DNA from 3 places in the Arthrobacter sp. zg-Y877 genome. Region 2 is predicted to be linked to each of the others. Evidence: riboswitches for the same ligand, from Rfam matches in the RefSeq annotation. Region 2 holds a riboswitch; each other region holds the start of a gene.
What was found. A riboswitch is a leader RNA that binds a small molecule or an ion and turns the genes downstream of it on or off. The one in region 2 is predicted to bind S-adenosylmethionine.

Region 1 (5,537 bases), on a different contig from region 2:
GAGGAAGCCACCAGTTCCTCAAGGCGTTGCTGCACCCGGCCGACGGTTCCATAGACAGACGTGTCAAGGGCGCCTCGGACCAGCTCCTGGTGCCGCGGTGACGGGTCGGCGCCGCCGGCAGCGCTGGACAGTGCGGGAAAAACACCCTTGGTCCGGGAAACGGCCAGTGCCTGCGCTTCGGGCAGCAGCAGTTCCTCGGCAGCCTCCTCGGTCCCGGCCACCGCAATGTTGACGGCAGCCACGACATAGGGGCGCGGGAAGCGGTCCGAGGGGCGGAAGGCGGCGCGGTAACGCTCCAGCGCACCGGCGCGGCCGGCGCTGTTGGTCCGGAATAACGCCGGGCCGCCCAGAACGACGCCGAGCCCGGCCCGGGCGGCTATCTCCACACCTGCACCTGTGGCCAGCACAAAGACGGGCGTTCGACCGCCGTCCTGCGGGCGGGCGGTAATGGGCGCGGTGCCGTCGAGGTAGGCCAGCAGTTCCGCCAGGTGCGCTTCGAACTGTTCCGCCTCGGCCTGCCCTGCCCGCAGCGCGGTCCGCACCGCCGGTGTGAACCCGATGGACCGGCCCAGGCCAAGGTCGATCCGGCCGGGATTCAGGGCCTGCAGGGTGGCTGCCTGTTCGGCCACCACCAGCGGCTGATGGTTCGGCAGCATGACACCCCCGGAACCGATCCGGATGCTGCTGGTGCGCGCTGCCAGGGCAGCCATCAGGACGGCGGGCGCAGACCCGGCGATTCCCGCCACTGCATGATGCTCGGCCACCCAAAAGCGGCGGTATCCGAGCACTTCCGCCGCCTCCGCGCGCTCAAGTACGGCACCGAGCGCATCAGCTTCGGAAAACCCTTCCCGTGAGTTGGCGCGGTCAAGGATGGAGAGGGGAACACTGAGGCTGGCCATACCTGTACCAACCCGCCCGGTGGTGGGGGAATTCCGCGCCGGACGTGCAAATCCCGGCGTCATGCAGGCACCCAAGCATGTAATGCGGGCCGGATTGGCCCATTTACGTGTGACCTTCCCCACGTACGGGCAGGGAAGGTTCGCGTTCCCCGGCGGATTCTTTCGGTTGTGGCTGCATTCACCCCTCCCGGGGGTGGGAATATTAAACTCGTGAGCCATACCCCCAGTACCCCAGGCGTAAAAGAAGCGCGTAAAACCTTCTTCGGCCATCCCCGGATGTTGGCCAACCTCTTCAGTGTTGAGCTGTGGGAGCGATTCTCCTTCTACGGCATGCAGGGCATCCTGCTGTACTACATGTACTACAGCACCACCGACGGCGGCCTCGGCATCGACGAAGCCATCGCCGTCTCCCTGGTCGGTGCGTATGGCGGTGGCGTGTACCTCTCCACCATCCTCGGTGCATGGCTGGCGGACCGCGTCTTCGGCGCCGAACGGGTGCTGTTCTACGCCGCCGCACTGGTCATGCTGGGCCACATTTCCCTGGCCGTGCTTCCCGGCGCCGTCGGACTGGCCGCAGGCCTGATCCTGATCGCCCTGGGTTCCGGCGGCGTCAAGGCCAATGCGACATCGCTCGTCGGCACCTTGTACGACGAGAAGGACCAGCGGCGCGACGCCGGCTTCTCCATCTTCTACATGGGCATCAACATCGGTGCCCTGATCGGCCCGATCCTGACCGGTCTGGCCTGGACCGAGTACGGCTTCCACTACGGCTTCGGCCTGGCCGCCATCGGCATGGCCATCGGTCTGGTGCAGTACGGCGTAACCCGCAAGAACCTGCCCGAATCCGCACATCATGTAGCCAACCCGCTCCCGAAGCAGCAGTACATGAAGGTCGGGCTCATTGCCGTGGCCGGTCTGGTTGTTATTGCGCTGGCCGTTGTCTTCAACATCCTGACCGCCAAGAACCTCGCCGTGGTCATGGCGGCCGTGGCCATCGTGGCTTCCGTCGCCTACTTCGTCATCATCCTCAGCAGCAAGAAGGTGAACCAGGTGGAACGCCGCCGGGTGTACTCCTTCATGCCGCTCTTTATTGCCAGCGCTGCGTTCTGGGCCTTGTTCCAGCAGCAGTTCACGGTGGTTGCCATGTACGCGGACACCTCCCTGAACCGCAGCATCTTCGGCTGGGAAATGCCGCCGAGCTGGGTGCAGTCCATTAACCCGGTCTTCATCATCATCTTCGCCGCGGTCTTCGCCGGTGTGTGGACCAAGATGGGCGACCGCCAGCCGTCCTCCCCGCTGAAGTTCGCCATGGGCCTGGCCGTGATGGGCCTCGCCTTCCTGGCCTTCATTCCGTTCTCCGGAGGTGCCCCGAACAGCACCCCGCTGCTGGCCATGGCCGGCATCCTGCTGCTGTTCACCTTCGCCGAACTGTTCCTGTCCCCGATCGGCCTGTCGGTGGCAACCAAGCTGGCTCCGGAAGTCTTCCGGACCCAGATGGTGGCCCTGTTCTTCCTGTCCGTCTCCCTGGGCACCACCCTGGCCGGCTGGCTGGCACAGTTCTACGATCCCGCAACCGAGGTCAGCTACTTCACCTTCAGCGGCGTCACCGCAATCATCCTGGGCATTGCCCTGGCTGCGGCGACACCGTCGATCAAGAAGCTCATGGGCGGCGTGCGCTAGCAGCACCCCGCACCACTGCAGCAGGGACGGCGGCACCGGAACTCTCCGGTGCCGCCGTCCTTTTTTGTGTCCGCTTGTGTCCGCAGACATGCTTGGCTGTGCCCCGGAACGTGGTTAGGATGGGTCCCAGCTTCAGGAGACACGGCCGCCAAGCTCCGACTTGGCCGTGCACCAACCCCATGCTTCGCGGGTGGTTCGGATGACGAAGCGGCCTGCACCGCCCTTCCGGGCGTCCGGTGCCGGCAAGAGCACTGCTTCCCAAGGATGACTGCCATGCGCAAAAGCACTGACCGCATTTTGACCACCCACGCCGGTTCCCTTCCCCGTACTCCTGAACTGCTGGCCGCGAATGCGGCACGCGAAGCCGATCCCGCAGACACCGGGGGTTACGCGGAGCTACTGCAGGCCGCCGTCGCCGACCTGGTGGCCCGCCAACTGAAGGCCGGCATCGATATTCCGAACGACGGCGAATACGGCCACGCGATGTCCGCCGACGTCGACTACGGGGCCTGGTGGTCCTATTCCTTCTCCCGGCTCGCCGGCCTGAGCGTGGCCGAAACGGGAATCTGGGACATGGAGCCGCACCGCTCCGAACCGGGCAGTGTGGTCCTCACCAGCTTCGGCGACCGCCGCGACCGGCAACGCTTCTCCGCGGCCTACTCCGACCCGTCCTCGGGCATCACCACGGGCGCGCAGAAGGTCTTCCCGAAGGTCACGGGCCCGGTGGAATACACCGGGTACGACGCCGTGGCGAACGACATTGCCAACCTCAAGGCGGGATTGGCGTCGGCGGGGCTGACGGAAGGCTTCCTGGCGTCACTGTCCCCCGGGTCCTGTTCCCGGATTGCCAACGAGTACTACGCCACCGAGGAAGAGTTCATTTTCGCGTGTGCGGACGCCATGCGCGAGGAATACCTGGCCATTGCCGACGCCGGGCTGATTGTCCAGATCGATGACCCGTCCATCGCGGAGAACTGGGACCAGATCAATCCCGAACCGTCCGTCGAGGACTACCTCAGGTTCACGCAGGTCCGTGTGGAGGCCCTGAACTACGCCCTGCGCGGCATCCCGGAGGAACAGGTCCGGTTCCACCTATGCTGGGGCTCCTGGCACGGGCCGCACACCACGGACATCGAGTTCCGGCATCTGGTGGACACCCTGCTGCGGATCAACGCGGGCGGCTACAGCTTTGAAGCCGGAAACGTGCGGCACGAGCACGAATGGCGGGTCTGGGAGGACACCAAACTGCCGGACGGCAAGGTCATCCTCCCCGGCGTCGTCTCCCATGCCACCAACGTGGTGGAGCATCCGGAACTGGTGGCGAACCGGATCGAGCGTTTCGCCGGGCTGGTGGGACGGGAAAACATCATTGCCTCCACTGACTGCGGGCTGGGCGGACGGGTGCATCCCCAGATCGCGGCCGCCAAACTCGAGGCCCTGGGCGAGGGTGCCCGGCTGGCAAGCAGCCGGCTCTGGTAACCCAACAGCGGTGCCGCCGGCCCGCTCGTGCGGCGGAAAAGCCCTTTCCGCGGCGTGCGGAACCAGCCTCGTCAGCGGTCCAGCCCGGCACTGACCAGCACGAGCATCCCGCTCACGGCGGCCAGGGCGCCCAGCGCGCAGATGGTGTTGAACGCCGCCGCTCCGAGCTGCCGCCGGCCCCGGGCGAAGAGGATACCGGCAGTAATCCACGCCGCGGCCAGGACCAGGACGGCCAAGGGGCCGGCGGCGAAACCCGCAGTGTTTTCCGCCCAGCTGGGCAGCCGGAACGCTGCCCGCTGCGTCCAGAAAAACCACAACACCGGGGCGGCGCAGAGGTAAAGCACGTTAAAACCCACCATGAGCGCCCGGGTGCCGCGGCGCAGGCCCTGCGGCACACGCTCCCGTGCTGGACCAAAACCGCCTGAAACAGCCACTATGCTCTTCCCCCTGACACTCCCTGGCTTCCCGCCGCCAAGACTTCGGGATAGAGCCTAAGGCCCCCGGCCCCGGTTTCCCTGCAGGGCCGTGTCTGCCGTCTGCGCCGTTTCTTTGGCATGCTTAGGGGTATGTCTAATCGTGCCGGCCAGCGTGCCGAACCTTCCGACCTTGTAGATCTCACTGCGCTTTTGGACGCCTATTACGACGTCGTCCCGGATCCAGCCAACGTTGCACAGCGCGTGGCGTTCGGAACCTCCGGGCACCGGGGCTCCTCCCTCAACGGTGCCTTCAATGAGCAGCACATTGCCGCCATTACCCAGGCGATCGTGGAGTACCGCACGTCGGCGGGCATCACCGGACCGCTGTTCATGGGCAAGGACACGCATGCACTGTCCGAACCGGCACAGAACACGGCACTTGAGGTCCTGGCCGCCAACGGCGTGAACGTACAGATCGACGCGCGCAACGGGTTCACGCCCACCCCCGCCGTCAGCCACGCCATCCTCCGGCACAATGCCACCCGGACCGAGCAGGCCGACGGCATTGTTGTCACCCCGTCACACAACCCGCCCGCGGACGGCGGCTTCAAGTACAACCCGCCCACCGGCGGGCCGGCCGGTTCCGATATCACCAACTGGATTGCGGACCGCGCCAACGAGCTGCTGGAAAACGGCCTGGCCGGCGTCCGCCGCATCCCCCTCGGCGAAGCGCGCCTGGCGGACTCGGTGGGCACCTATGACTTCCTGGCGCACTATGTGGAAGACCTCCCCGCGGTCCTGAACCTCGACGCCATCCGCAGTGCAGGGCTCCACATCGGCGCCGATCCCCTGGGCGGTGCCTCCGTGGACTACTGGGGCGCCATCGCCGAGCGGCACCACCTGAACCTGACCGTGGTCAACCCCAACGTGGACCCGCAGTGGGCCTTCATGACCCTGGACTGGGACGAGAAGATCCGCATGGACTGCTCCTCCCCGTACGCCATGGCATCCCTGATTTCGCGGGCCGCGGATTACGACATTGCCACCGGCAACGACGCCGACG
Region 2 (5,537 bases):
TTTTGTGCACCCGGTAGCCCGCGAGCACGCAGTCGGCGGTGCGCTCATGCTTGAGTTTGGCCATGGTGCGCTTGTTGGGTGAGTACGGAGCGTCCAGGGGTTTGGCCACGATCCCGTCCAGCCCGGCGCCTTCGAAGCGGGCGAACCAGTCCTGCGCGCGGTCCGCGTCGTCGGTGGCGGCGGTGACGGAGACCGGTGCCTCCGCCGTTTTCAGGGCCTGCACCAGGGCTTCCCGGCGCTCGGAAAACGGGCGGTCGCGGTAGTCGGTGTCGCCCAGTGCCAGCAGGTCGAAGGCCACGAACCGGACCGGGGTTTCCTCAGCGAGCAGTTTTACCCGGCTGGCGGCGGGATGGATGCGCTGCTGGAGCAGTTCGAAATCGAGCCGCTTTCCGTCCGGGGCCACCATCACGATTTCGCCGTCCACCACGCACCGCTCGGGAAGATTCGTGCGGAGGGCGTCGACGAGTTCCGGGAAGTACCGTGTCATCGGCTTTTCGTTCCGGGAGCCGATTTCGACGTCGTCGCCGTCCCGGAAAATGATGGACCGGAACCCGTCCCACTTTGGTTCGTAGAGGTAGTCCCCGCGGGGCAGGGCGCTGACGGATTTGGCCAGCATCGGGGCAATCGGAGGCATCACCGGAAGATCCATGTGCCCATTCTTATCCGATTGCGGGCCGTTCCCCCAGCCCTGCGGTGAAGGCGGTGAACAGGTCGCGGCCCTGCTGCCAGGACCCCACACCGCTCTTTTCGTTGATGTGGGCCACCTCGCCGGCATCGATGACGGGCACGTTCCAGGCTGCGGCCATGCTCCGTGCCGCGGGCAGGGCGCAATAGGGGTCGCTCTGGCTGGCAATCAGCAGGCCGGGAACGGGCAGTTCCTCCATCCGCGGATTCCGGAATGTTTCAACAACTTGCGGGAAGGAGGCAGCAACGGGATCCGGCGGGCTGACCAGGAACGCGCCGCGGGCGCCGTCGGGGTTCCGATGCAGCCATTCCACTGCGGCCAGGCAGCCGAGGCTGTGCGCAACGAGGACCGTCTGCCCGTTCCGCGCTCCGGCGGACCGGTCCAGGGCGGCCATCCAGTCCTCCAGATCGGGTTCGTCCCACGACGACGGCGAGATGCGGGTGGCATCGGGCAGCTCTGCCTCCCAGCGGCTTTGCCACTGCTCCGGCGGTGAGCCCTGGTAGCCCGGGATTATGGTGATGTGCATTGGAGCTGCTTCCTTTCGCTGTCCTGCATGTGAGCGGGAATACTGCCGACCGCTCCGGCGCTGGAGCTGATATGAAGAAAATAGGGTTCCTGTCCTTCGGACATTACCGGAATGCGATTGGGTCGCTGACCCCTTCAGCGGGGGACGCACTGCGTCAGCAGGTTGAGTTGACCGTCGCTGCGGAGGAGGTCGGGGTGGATGGTGCCTATCTGCGGGTCCACCACTTCGCACCGCAGTTCTCCGCACCGTTCCCACTGCTCGCGGCTATGGCCGCCCGGACCAGCCGGATCGAGCTGGGCACCGGCGTGATCGACATGCGTTACATGAATCCGATCGGAATGGCCGAAGATGCTGCAGCCACCGATCTGATCAGCGCCGGACGGCTGCAGCTGGGCATCAGCCGGGGATCCCCCGAGCCGGCCCTGCGCGGCTATGAGTCCTTCGGCTACGTTCCCGGCCCGGATTCCTCCGACGCCGAGATGGCCCGGCAGCACACGGAAGTCTTCCGGGCCGCCATAGCCGGAGCAGGTGTGGCGCAGGCCGATCCGGCCATGACCGGCAGCACCGGCGCCATGGCCGTCGACCCCCTCTCCCCCGGTCTCCCCGACCGCATCTGGTGGGGGTCCGGCACCCGGGCCACCGCCAAATGGACCGGAGAGCAGGGCATGAACCTCATGAGCTCCACCCTCCTCACCGAAGACACCGGTGTGCCGTTCGATCAGCTGCAGGCCGAGCAGATCGCCGTGTACCGGCAGGCGTGGGCCGACGCCGGGCATCAGGGCACACCGCGTGTGTCCGTCAGCCGCAGCATCATTCCCCTGGTGACCGAGGCGGACCGGCGGTACTTCGGACTCCGCGCCCAGGCCGAAGGCCGCGACCAGGTGGGCCACCTCGACGGCGGCCTGGCCCGGTTCGGCAAGAGCTACATCGGTGAACCGGACGTCATCGCCGCGGAGCTGGCTGCAGATGCCGCCGTTCAGGAAGCGGACACGGTCCTGGTGACCGTGCCGAACCAGCTCGGCGTGGACTACAACGCGCAGCTGCTGGAAAGCATCGTCAAGCTCGTCGCCCCGGGGGCCGGCTGGCGGTAAGTCGCCGGTAGGTCCCTGGGGTGCCCACCCCAGCGGGCTGGAACCTTGGCACCTTCGGGGCCTGGATCCGGCGGCAACGAAATTCCCCGCTCGCAGAGCTCGCGGAGAATATTAAAGCCGCCTCCCCCAGACCCCTTCGTGCGTCCGTCACCGTCCGCCAAGCCCTTCGTGGGTCCGCTGCTTCCCGCCCCGCCTTGGGCGTGCGTCGACTCCTGCCAAACCCCTTCGTGGGTCCGTCTCCTCCCGGCGCCTTCGTGCGTCCGTCACCTTCCGCAATGCCCCGGATGGTGAGGAGCGGAGCCTCATCCCGGCTGTCGCATCCTTCGGGCCCACCTCTGGTGGGGAGTGTGCGAGGGTATTCGGCCCCGGGACCTTCCGCGGACGGAAGGCGAGCTGCGGACTATGGCGCCGGACGGGCCGGGTTAGGCGGCTTTAATAACTTTCGCGAGCTCTGCGAGCGGAAGTTTTCGTTGCCGCCGTTCCGGTCCGCCCGGCGCACCCACCGGAACGCTCACCGCCGCACACCCGGGAATGGCCCCTGTCGAAATGTCGGCGGCCTCCGCTAAAGTAGTTTTCAGCTTCACGAGATGTGGCCTCCGCCCGGGAAACCGGGCATAAAAGCTCCGACTGGCCCCACACCAACCCCACTGTTCGGCGGGTGGTTCGGATGACGAAGCGGCCTGCTTCGTCCGTTGCAGGCAAGGACAACCTGAAAAGGAACCCACTGTGAGCATTTCCAGTGTCAGCAAATCCGGTCTCAGCAACTGCAGCGGCTTCGCGCCGGGGCACAACATCCATTGGATCCACGGCCGCCGTCTCGAGGGCTGGGAGCAGTGGTCGGACGTCGAAGCCACGGCCGATCCGCAGCTGGACCTCATTTACCTGGTGTCCGAAGGAATCCAGCACCTGATGTGGTTCCACAACGTTCCGGCCGTTGCCACCGCACTGGCGGCCGCCGTCGACACCCCGCAGTGGTGCCAGCGCTATTCCACGCTGATGGTGCCCGGCGGCTTCGAGTCCGGTGCGCGGAGTTCTTTTTTCTACTTAGCCCGGCCGGAGCGGGTGGTTCCATGCAACGGCTCCCTGGTGCGGGCACCGGAAACTGAGCAGATCGAAAAGGCCGGCTCCTAGCTGCCGTACCGCCCCGGCATCCGGATGCCGGGGCGGCTCGGTGCTACAGGGGTTCTCCGGTTTCGCCGGGCACGCCACGAAGCTGGGCGATGCGCAGCCGCAGGAAGATAATCACCAACACCAGCGCCCACACCACCAGGACTGAAACCCCGATAACCGCGAGCAGATACAAAATTCCAAACGCCGAGCCGATTGCCATGTTGTCCCCCATTGTTGCCGGATTATTGACCGGTTGGTGGCGATGCTACCGCAGTGCTCAGGCACCCACTTCTCCGGCGGCGAGGCCCGGCTACTGCTGAAGCAGCTCCGGCGGGACCGCGTACATCACCAGCACCCCCAGGAGGTTCTTCGCCGCGTGCACCCCGTAGGACAGCATGAAGTTGTTGCCCGCCCAGACATAGAGGCCGACCAGGGTGGCACCCATCGCCAGGTAAGGCACCAGGACCGGCAGGGTGAGGGATTCCTTGCCCACGACGTGGATGGACGCGAACAACAGGACCGACAGGATGCCGCAGGCCCAGATATTCCAGTACCGGCTGAGCTTGCCGATCAGCAGGTGCCGGAAGATGTACTCCTCCACAAAGGGCGCCAGCACCACGATCAGGGGAATGATCAGCCAGGGCGAGACGGACCCGACAAACCCCTGGACCGCTTCCTGGTTCGCTGCGGTCTGGACATCCCCTGTCACCAGGACAGCGGCCATGGTGGCGATGAGCATGATGATGACGCCCGCGGGAATCAGAGACAGCGTCAGCACCGGGCGGGTGGCCAGGATCTTCGTTTCCCGCACCACATACGGGCGGGCCGCAAGGAAGGCCAAAAGGCCGGCAACTGCGTAGAAGCCCAGGTTCAGGACGTAGGAGGCGGTGAGGGGATCCGGAACCACCATCACCAGCACCGGGAAAATGAGCCCCGGTGCGAAACTCAAGACCAGCAGGAACAGGACATAGAATCCGGCCGCCACGGCATCCCGCCGGGTGAAGCGGTAGGAAAGCCACGGTATCGACGCCGGTGGACGCCCCGCCGGTCCGGTCCGGTATTCGTTCGCAGTCATACCCTCAGGATATGGGCCATCCCGGAGCTATGGGGCATCCGGCGGGGATACAGGCCTGCGCTAATTCAGCTCCGCGATCACCGGAGGCATGGCGTCCAGCAATTCCCGTGCCAGGAAGCTGAGCGGCCCCCGGGAGGCTGAGAGCCGGTCCCCGCTCACGGCGTGCAGATAGGTTCCCCAACAGGCAGCCTGTTCCGGCGTCGCCCCGCGGGCCAGGAACCCGCCTACGGCACCGGCAAGGACATCCCCGGAACCGGAAGTGCCCAGACCGGAATTTCCGGCAGGAACCTCCCAGCTCTTTCCGTCGGGAGCGGTAATAACGTTGTGTGCGCTGACCACGGCGGAGTATTTCCGCGCCACTTCCAGGGACGCCTTCGCCAGGTCCAGGGAATCTTCGTCCGCCTCCTCATCCTCGAGCAGGCGGATGATTTCGGCGCCGTTCGGGGTCAGGACGAGGCGTCCGGCCAGGGCATCGTAAAGATCAGGCAGTCCGGGCAGCACACCGAGGGCATACGCATCCAGCACCACCTGTGTCTTGTCCCCGAGCAGCGGCACCACTGACCGCAGCAGCGCTGCTGCCTGGTCGGGGTCATCCAGCCCGGGGCCGATCACTACGGCCGACGCGGTTGAAAGATCGGATTCAAGCAATGCACCGGCCGCCTCGCCGTCAATCCCGCCGGATTCCTCGCGCAGTCCGACCACCCCGGATTCGGGGATCGCAACGGCCACGGCGATCGCCGCCGATTCCGCCAACCCCATGGTCAGGCGGCCGGCACCGACCCGCAGTCCGGCAAGACCGGTCAGCATCACGGCTCCGGGGGTGCGGCGGGCTCCGCCGATCACCAGTACGGTGCCGCGGTCTTCCTTGCCGGAGGCCTCGGTGGACAGCCTCCAGCCGCGCAGCAGCGCAGGGGTGACGAGCTCAGCGGGGGTGGATGTCATCAGTTTCTCCTGCATGTTCGGTTACGGGCGCTCCGCCGTCCTGCAGGTGGAGCACGTTGTTAAAGGTGTGCAGCTGCCACGGCCCGGTTCCGCTGGGACGCACCAGCC
Region 3 (5,537 bases), on a different contig from region 2:
ATCCTCCGGGCCAGCCCGAGTCCGGCCAGCGGCGGGGAACCGTTGTAGTAGTCGCCCCCGTTGAAATCGGGATCGAGGCGGATCGCGGTCAGCTGCGCCTGGGCGAAGGCGATCTGCTCCGCCGTGCTGGCCGCCGTCGCCGCGATCACCCCGCAGTGCAGCACCCGGTCCGGCTCGGTCACCGCCCATTCCAGGGCACGCGCTCCCCCGAGGGAACCACCCAGCACCGCATGCCAGCGGGCAATGCCGAGCCGGTCCGCCAGCCGCGCCTCCGCCCGGACCGAGTCGCGGATGGTGACGAACGGAAACCTCGACCCCCAGGGCAGTCCGTCCGGGTCCGGTGATGCCGGACCGGTGGATCCGTAGCACCCCCCGAGCATGTTGACCGAGACCACGAAGTACCGGTTGGTGTCCACGGTCCGCCCCGGGCCCACGAGCTCCTCCCACCAGCCCGGCTCGCCGCTGCTCCCCCGCGCCACATGGCTGCTTCCGGTCAGGGCATGCGGAACCAGGACCGCATTGCCCGCCTCCGGGTTCAGCTGGCCCCACGTCTCGTAGGCGAGGACGACGTCGGGCAGGTACCCGCCGGTTTCCAGCTCCAGTCCCCCTATGGAGGCATACTGCAGCACCCCGTCCTTAGCGGTGGGGTGCTGCAGCGGTGGCACCTGCAGGGACTTGCCCTGGGGTGCCGGGTTCCGGGTCACGGAGCCTACGCTCCCTTGGCAGCCCGGAACCCGGCGTCGAGGTCCGCGAGGATGTCGTCGATATGTTCGACGCCCACGGAGAGGCGGACCAGCCCCGGACTGACACCGGCCGCCAGCTGCGCTTCAGCTCCGAGCTGGCTGTGCGTGGTGGATGCCGGGTGGATCACCAGGGAGCGCACGTCGCCCACATTGGCCACGTGCGAGTGCAGTTCCAGTCCGTCGACGAAGCGTTTGCCGGCGTCTATGCCGCCCTCGATTTCGAAGGAGACAATGGCGCCGGTACCGCGCGGACCGTAGGTGCGGCCGCGGTCAAACCACGGACTGGACTCCAGGCCCGCGTACGCCACGGACACGACGTCGTCGTGCTGTTCCAGCCAGTTCGCTACGGCGACGGCGTTGGATACGTGCCGTTCGATCCGCAGGCTCAGGGTTTCCAGGCCCTGCGCGATCAGGAAGGCGTTGAAGGGCGACACCGCGGATCCGAGGTCGCGCAGCAGCTGGACGCGTGCCTTGAGGATGAACGCGAGGTTCGCCCCCAGCGCTCCGTTGACGCCCAGGTCCCGGGCGTAGACGAGCCCGTTGTAGCTTTCATCGGGCGTGTTGAAGCCGGGGAACTTCTCCGGATCGGCAGCGAAATCGAAGTTGCCCGAATCCACGATCACGCCGGCAATGGCGGTTCCGTGTCCGCCGAGGTACTTGGTGGCCGAGTGGACCACAATGTCGGCGCCCCACTCGATCGGGCGGATCAGGTACGGCGTGGACAGCGTGTTGTCCACGATCAGCGGAATGCCCGCGTCATGGGCCACGGCACTGATGCCTTCCAGGTCCAGGACATCCTGCCGGGGGTTGGAAACCACCTCGCCGAAGAACGCCTTGGTGTTGGGCCGGACGGCGTCGCGCCACTGGTCCAGGTTGTCCGGGTCCTGCACGAAGGTGGTTTCAATACCGAACCGCTTCAGGGTGTGCTTCAGCAGGTTGTAGGTGCCGCCGTAGAGGCTGGGGCTGGCGACCACATGGTCGCCCGCCTGCGCCACGTTCAGCAGCGCGAAGGTTTCCGCCGCCTGTCCGGAAGCCAGCAGCAGGGCGCCGACGCCGCCCTCCAGCGACGCGATCCGGTTTTCCACCGCTTCCTGGGTGGGGTTTCCGATCCGGGTGTAAATGGGTTCCAGTTCGGCCAGCGCAAACCGGTTGGCTGCGGCTTCGGCACTGGGGAAAACGAAGGACGTTGTCTGGTAGATGGGCAGGGCACGTGCGCCGGTGACGGCGTCGGGCTCCTGGCCTACGTGGATCTGGCGGGTTTCAAATGACCAATCTGCACTCATGATGCTCCCTCAAACCAGGGGCCGCACAACGCCGCCGGGGTGCATCCGGGTACGCCGGATATCCGGTGGGGTCGTGGGACCCGCGCTTGCCGGACGCCCGTTTGGCGTACGGCCAGGTCTTCACCCGGGGCACCCCACCGCGGTTGGAGGGTTGCCGGCCAGCAAGCCGGGGCTATCTGCTGGCACTCATGACCTGCACCAATGGAAACCGATCTAGCGGCGTTCTGCAAGCTCTGTGACGGACCATGAAAAACCCGTCGCTACGGTGGTGGTTTGGCGCGGGAGAGGGAAAAAATCCGCACTTAGGCATCCCTTGGTCGAGACGGGTATCACAACGTGCCACAATGGGCCGCATGCGCTTGGACCATGTTTCTTATGCCTGTGAATCCGACGGTCTTCTGGCCACCACAGAGAGGATTGCCGCTGCTCTCGGTGCCGACTTCGTGAAGGGTGGCGTCCACCCCCGGTTCGGTACCCGCAATATGATCCTGCCCCTGGCCAACAACCAGTACGTCGAGGTGGTGGAGGTACTGAACCACCCGGCGTCGGACAAGGCTCCCTTCGGGCAGGCCGTGCGCCAGCGCTCCGAATGCGGTGGCGGCTGGATGGGCTGGTGTGTTGCCGTGGACGATCTCTCCCCCTTCGAGGAACGCCTGGGCCGGTCCTCCGTGCCGGGCAACCGCAAGTTCCCCGATGGCCAGGAGCTCACCTGGCGGCAGATCGGCATCAACGGTCTCATCGCTGACCCGCAGGTGCCCTACCTGCTGCGCTGGGATGACAACACCGAGGAACTGCACCCCTCCAACGCGATCCCCGGCATGCCCGGCTCGGTGAAGCTGAAGTCGCTGACCATCGCCGGATCCGCTGCACGCGTCACAGACTGGCTCGGCCATCCGGTGGAGAAGCCGCTGGAGAACGTGGACGTCACCTGGATTGCCCCTGCCGGTACGCCGGGCATCATGTCGGTCACCTTCGACACCGCGAACGGTCCCGTCGAGATCTAGTTCTGGGTTCTGCTGCCGGTTTCGTTTCCTGCTGCCGTTTTGGGAAATCCCTGCGCTGCGGCGTGGCAGCAGTTTCCCAAACCGGTCGATTTCTCCGGAACCGGTCAGGTTTTCCACATGAAGGTAGTCCACCCTCCCGGTCCGACCTCGGGTTCTCCAGCCTGAGCGAATGAAACCTGAACTGCTTTTCGCGTCCGACGCGGAGTTGTACGGTTCCGGACGGCGTTCCCTGGCGCTGCGGTGCCGGGCGGGCGAGCTGATCCGCCTGCGCAGCGGGATCTACGTCCGCTCGGACGTGTGGCGGCAGCTACCTCGTTGGGAACAGAATCTGGTCCGGGTGCGGGCCACCGCGGAGCAGGTGCCGGGACAACGTGTGCTCATTCAACAATCAGCAGCCACCATTTGGGGACTGCCGGTGATCGGCACAGGTTCCGAAGTGTTGCTGCTGGCATCCGCTGCCTCCCACGGCCGACGCCGGGGAGACCTCCGCTGGAGCGCGCGCCGGCTGTTGGAACCCTTGGAGGTCGTGGACGGGTTGACACTAACTTCCAGGGCCCAGACGGTCCTGGACATGGCTGCCTATTTGGACTTTGAGCGCGCAGTTCCGGCCATGGACCGTGTGATGAACCCGGACCCCCTCCGCGGCCTTCCCGGGCTGAAGAAAGAAAACCTGAGGGAACTAGCCGGGAACCTGCCCGACCAGGCCAAACGGCTGCGGGCCCGACGGGTTGTCGACTTTGCAGATGCACGTTCTGAGTCGGCCGGTGAGTCATATTCCCGTGCCGTCCTGCACCGGCTGGGGTTTCCAGCTCCCGAGCTGCAACATGAATTCAGGACACCTGCGGGGCGTTTCCGCACGGATTTTTACTGGGCGGAACACGACCTTGTGGGTGAATTCGACGGTGCCGTGAAATACGGCGCAAACGTGTCCACGATTAAACCTTCGTGGGAGACGCTTACGCAGGAAAAACGCCGGGAAGACGCCATCCGGGCCACCGGTACGGTCGTGGTCCGCTGGTCCTGGAACGACATCGGCAGGCCGGGTGAACATCCGGAGAGTCTGACAAGGAAAATGCTCGGTGCCGGGCTGCTCCGAAGCCGCCGCCACGGGTGATTTCTCTACCACTTCGGGATTCTGCTGCCGGTTTGGGAAATCCCTGCGCTGCGGCGTGGCAGCTGTTTCCCAAACCGTACGATTTCCACAAACCGCAGGCAAAATGGCAGCAAAACCCTCAGCGCCGCGCAGCCCGGATGAGCCGGGCATTGATCCGGCGCACCAGCGCCGCATCAATCTTCACCACCCGGCGGTCATAGGTGAGCAGGCCGTTCACCTCGTCCTCGACGTCGGTGAGCTGGGTGTAAACCGTTGCAGCCAGCCCGCCCGCAACGGCCGGTTCGATCTGCCGCCGGTGCAGCCGCTCGTAGGCCCGGGCCAGGGCACTCCGGGACCGGAACCGCCGGTAGCCGAATTCCTTGTCGTTGAAGGTGTGGCCGGGGATGCGCAGGCTGTATCCGCCGTACTCGGACAGGACGACGGCGCGGTCACCGGCGAGCCAGCCCTTCCGCAGCCGGAACGGCGCAAAGTACACGTGCACGCTCTTGAGGTCTCCCCCGCCCTGGTCATGCCAGCCGCTGGCATGGTCGATGGTCCGCGTCGGGTCCAGGCCGCGCAGCAGGTCGGTGACGGCATTGGCGTCGAATTGGCCCCACCCCTCGTTGAACGGCACCCACACGGCGATCGACGGACTGTTGCCAAGCGTCTCCACCGTGCCGCGCAGTTCGGCCAGGAACTGTTCCCGGCCCTGCAGGTCGGACCGCCCGAAAGTTGGATAGTCATCATCGCGCAGGTGCGCTGCCTCCTGGGCGGGAGGAGTGACCACGGAGTGCCGGTAGGTGCTGCCGCCGTTGACCAGGTCCTGCCAGACCAGAATGCCCAGCCGGTCCGCGTGGTAGTACCAGCGCAGGGGTTCGATCTTGATGTGCTTGCGCAGCATCGTGAACCCCAGGTCCTTCGCGGCACGGATATCCGAGGCAAGGGCATCGTCCGACGGCGCCGTGTAGAGCCCGTCCGGCCAGTACCCCTGATCCAGCAAACCTGCGTGGAAATACGGCTGCCCGTTCAGCAGCAAACGCAGGTGCCCGGCGCCGTCGCGCCCCATCCCCACCGTCCGCAGGCCTGTGTAGCTGCGGACCCGATCGGTCTCGATCCCGTCGGCGAGCAGGCGCACAGTGATGTCGTAGAGGAACGGATCCTCCGGGGACCAGAGGTGCGGGTCGGGCACAGGAAGACGCACCGGGACACCGGGAACGACGACGGCGTCCGCCACCGTTTGCCCGTGCGCGGATACGGTGACTTCCGCCCGCAGGCCAGTGCTGTCCGGGGCTGGGCGGACGTCATCCACCAGGACCGTGGCGGTCACGGAGCCCAGATCCGGCACAAGCGCCAGACGGGTGATGCTTACCCGGGGTACGGCTTCCAGCCAGACCGTCTGCCAGATCCCGGACTG

Region 1: another riboswitch for S-adenosylmethionine. It lies ahead of QNO03_RS11425 (cobalamin-independent methionine synthase II family protein); the one in region 2 lies ahead of QNO03_RS06810 (hypothetical protein).
Region 3: another riboswitch for S-adenosylmethionine. It lies ahead of QNO03_RS08215 (bifunctional o-acetylhomoserine/o-acetylserine sulfhydrylase); the one in region 2 lies ahead of QNO03_RS06810 (hypothetical protein).

What each region holds. Positions count from the first base shown of each region.
Region 1 is NZ_JAUCPU010000007.1:122,993-128,529, forward strand. Features, by position in the region: gene QNO03_RS11415 (MsnO8 family LLM class oxidoreductase) at 1-899, opposite strand, end outside; gene QNO03_RS11420 (peptide MFS transporter) at 1,110-2,579, shown strand; SAM riboswitch class IV at 2,710-2,834, shown strand; gene QNO03_RS11425 (cobalamin-independent methionine synthase II family protein) at 2,853-4,058, shown strand; gene QNO03_RS11430 (hypothetical protein) at 4,130-4,492, opposite strand; gene pgm (phosphoglucomutase (alpha-D-glucose-1,6-bisphosphate-dependent)) at 4,625-5,537, shown strand, end outside.
Region 2 is NZ_JAUCPU010000002.1:571,037-576,573, forward strand. Features, by position in the region: gene QNO03_RS06795 (ATP-dependent DNA ligase) at 1-649, opposite strand, end outside; gene QNO03_RS06800 (RBBP9/YdeN family alpha/beta hydrolase) at 660-1,211, opposite strand; gene QNO03_RS06805 (LLM class flavin-dependent oxidoreductase) at 1,283-2,302, shown strand; SAM riboswitch class IV at 2,881-3,013, shown strand; gene QNO03_RS06810 (hypothetical protein) at 3,029-3,433, shown strand; gene QNO03_RS06815 (hypothetical protein) at 3,477-3,632, opposite strand; gene QNO03_RS06820 (CPBP family intramembrane glutamic endopeptidase) at 3,723-4,487, opposite strand; gene QNO03_RS06825 (NAD(P)H-hydrate dehydratase) at 4,548-5,429, opposite strand; gene QNO03_RS06830 (histidine phosphatase family protein) at 5,410-5,537, opposite strand, start outside.
Region 3 is NZ_JAUCPU010000003.1:152,831-158,367, forward strand. Features, by position in the region: gene metX (homoserine O-acetyltransferase MetX) at 1-671, opposite strand, end outside; gene QNO03_RS08215 (bifunctional o-acetylhomoserine/o-acetylserine sulfhydrylase) at 710-2,026, opposite strand; SAM riboswitch class IV at 2,104-2,220, opposite strand; gene QNO03_RS08220 (VOC family protein) at 2,380-3,030, shown strand; gene QNO03_RS08225 (hypothetical protein) at 3,200-4,144, shown strand; gene QNO03_RS08230 (glycoside hydrolase family 2 protein) at 4,263-5,537, opposite strand, start outside.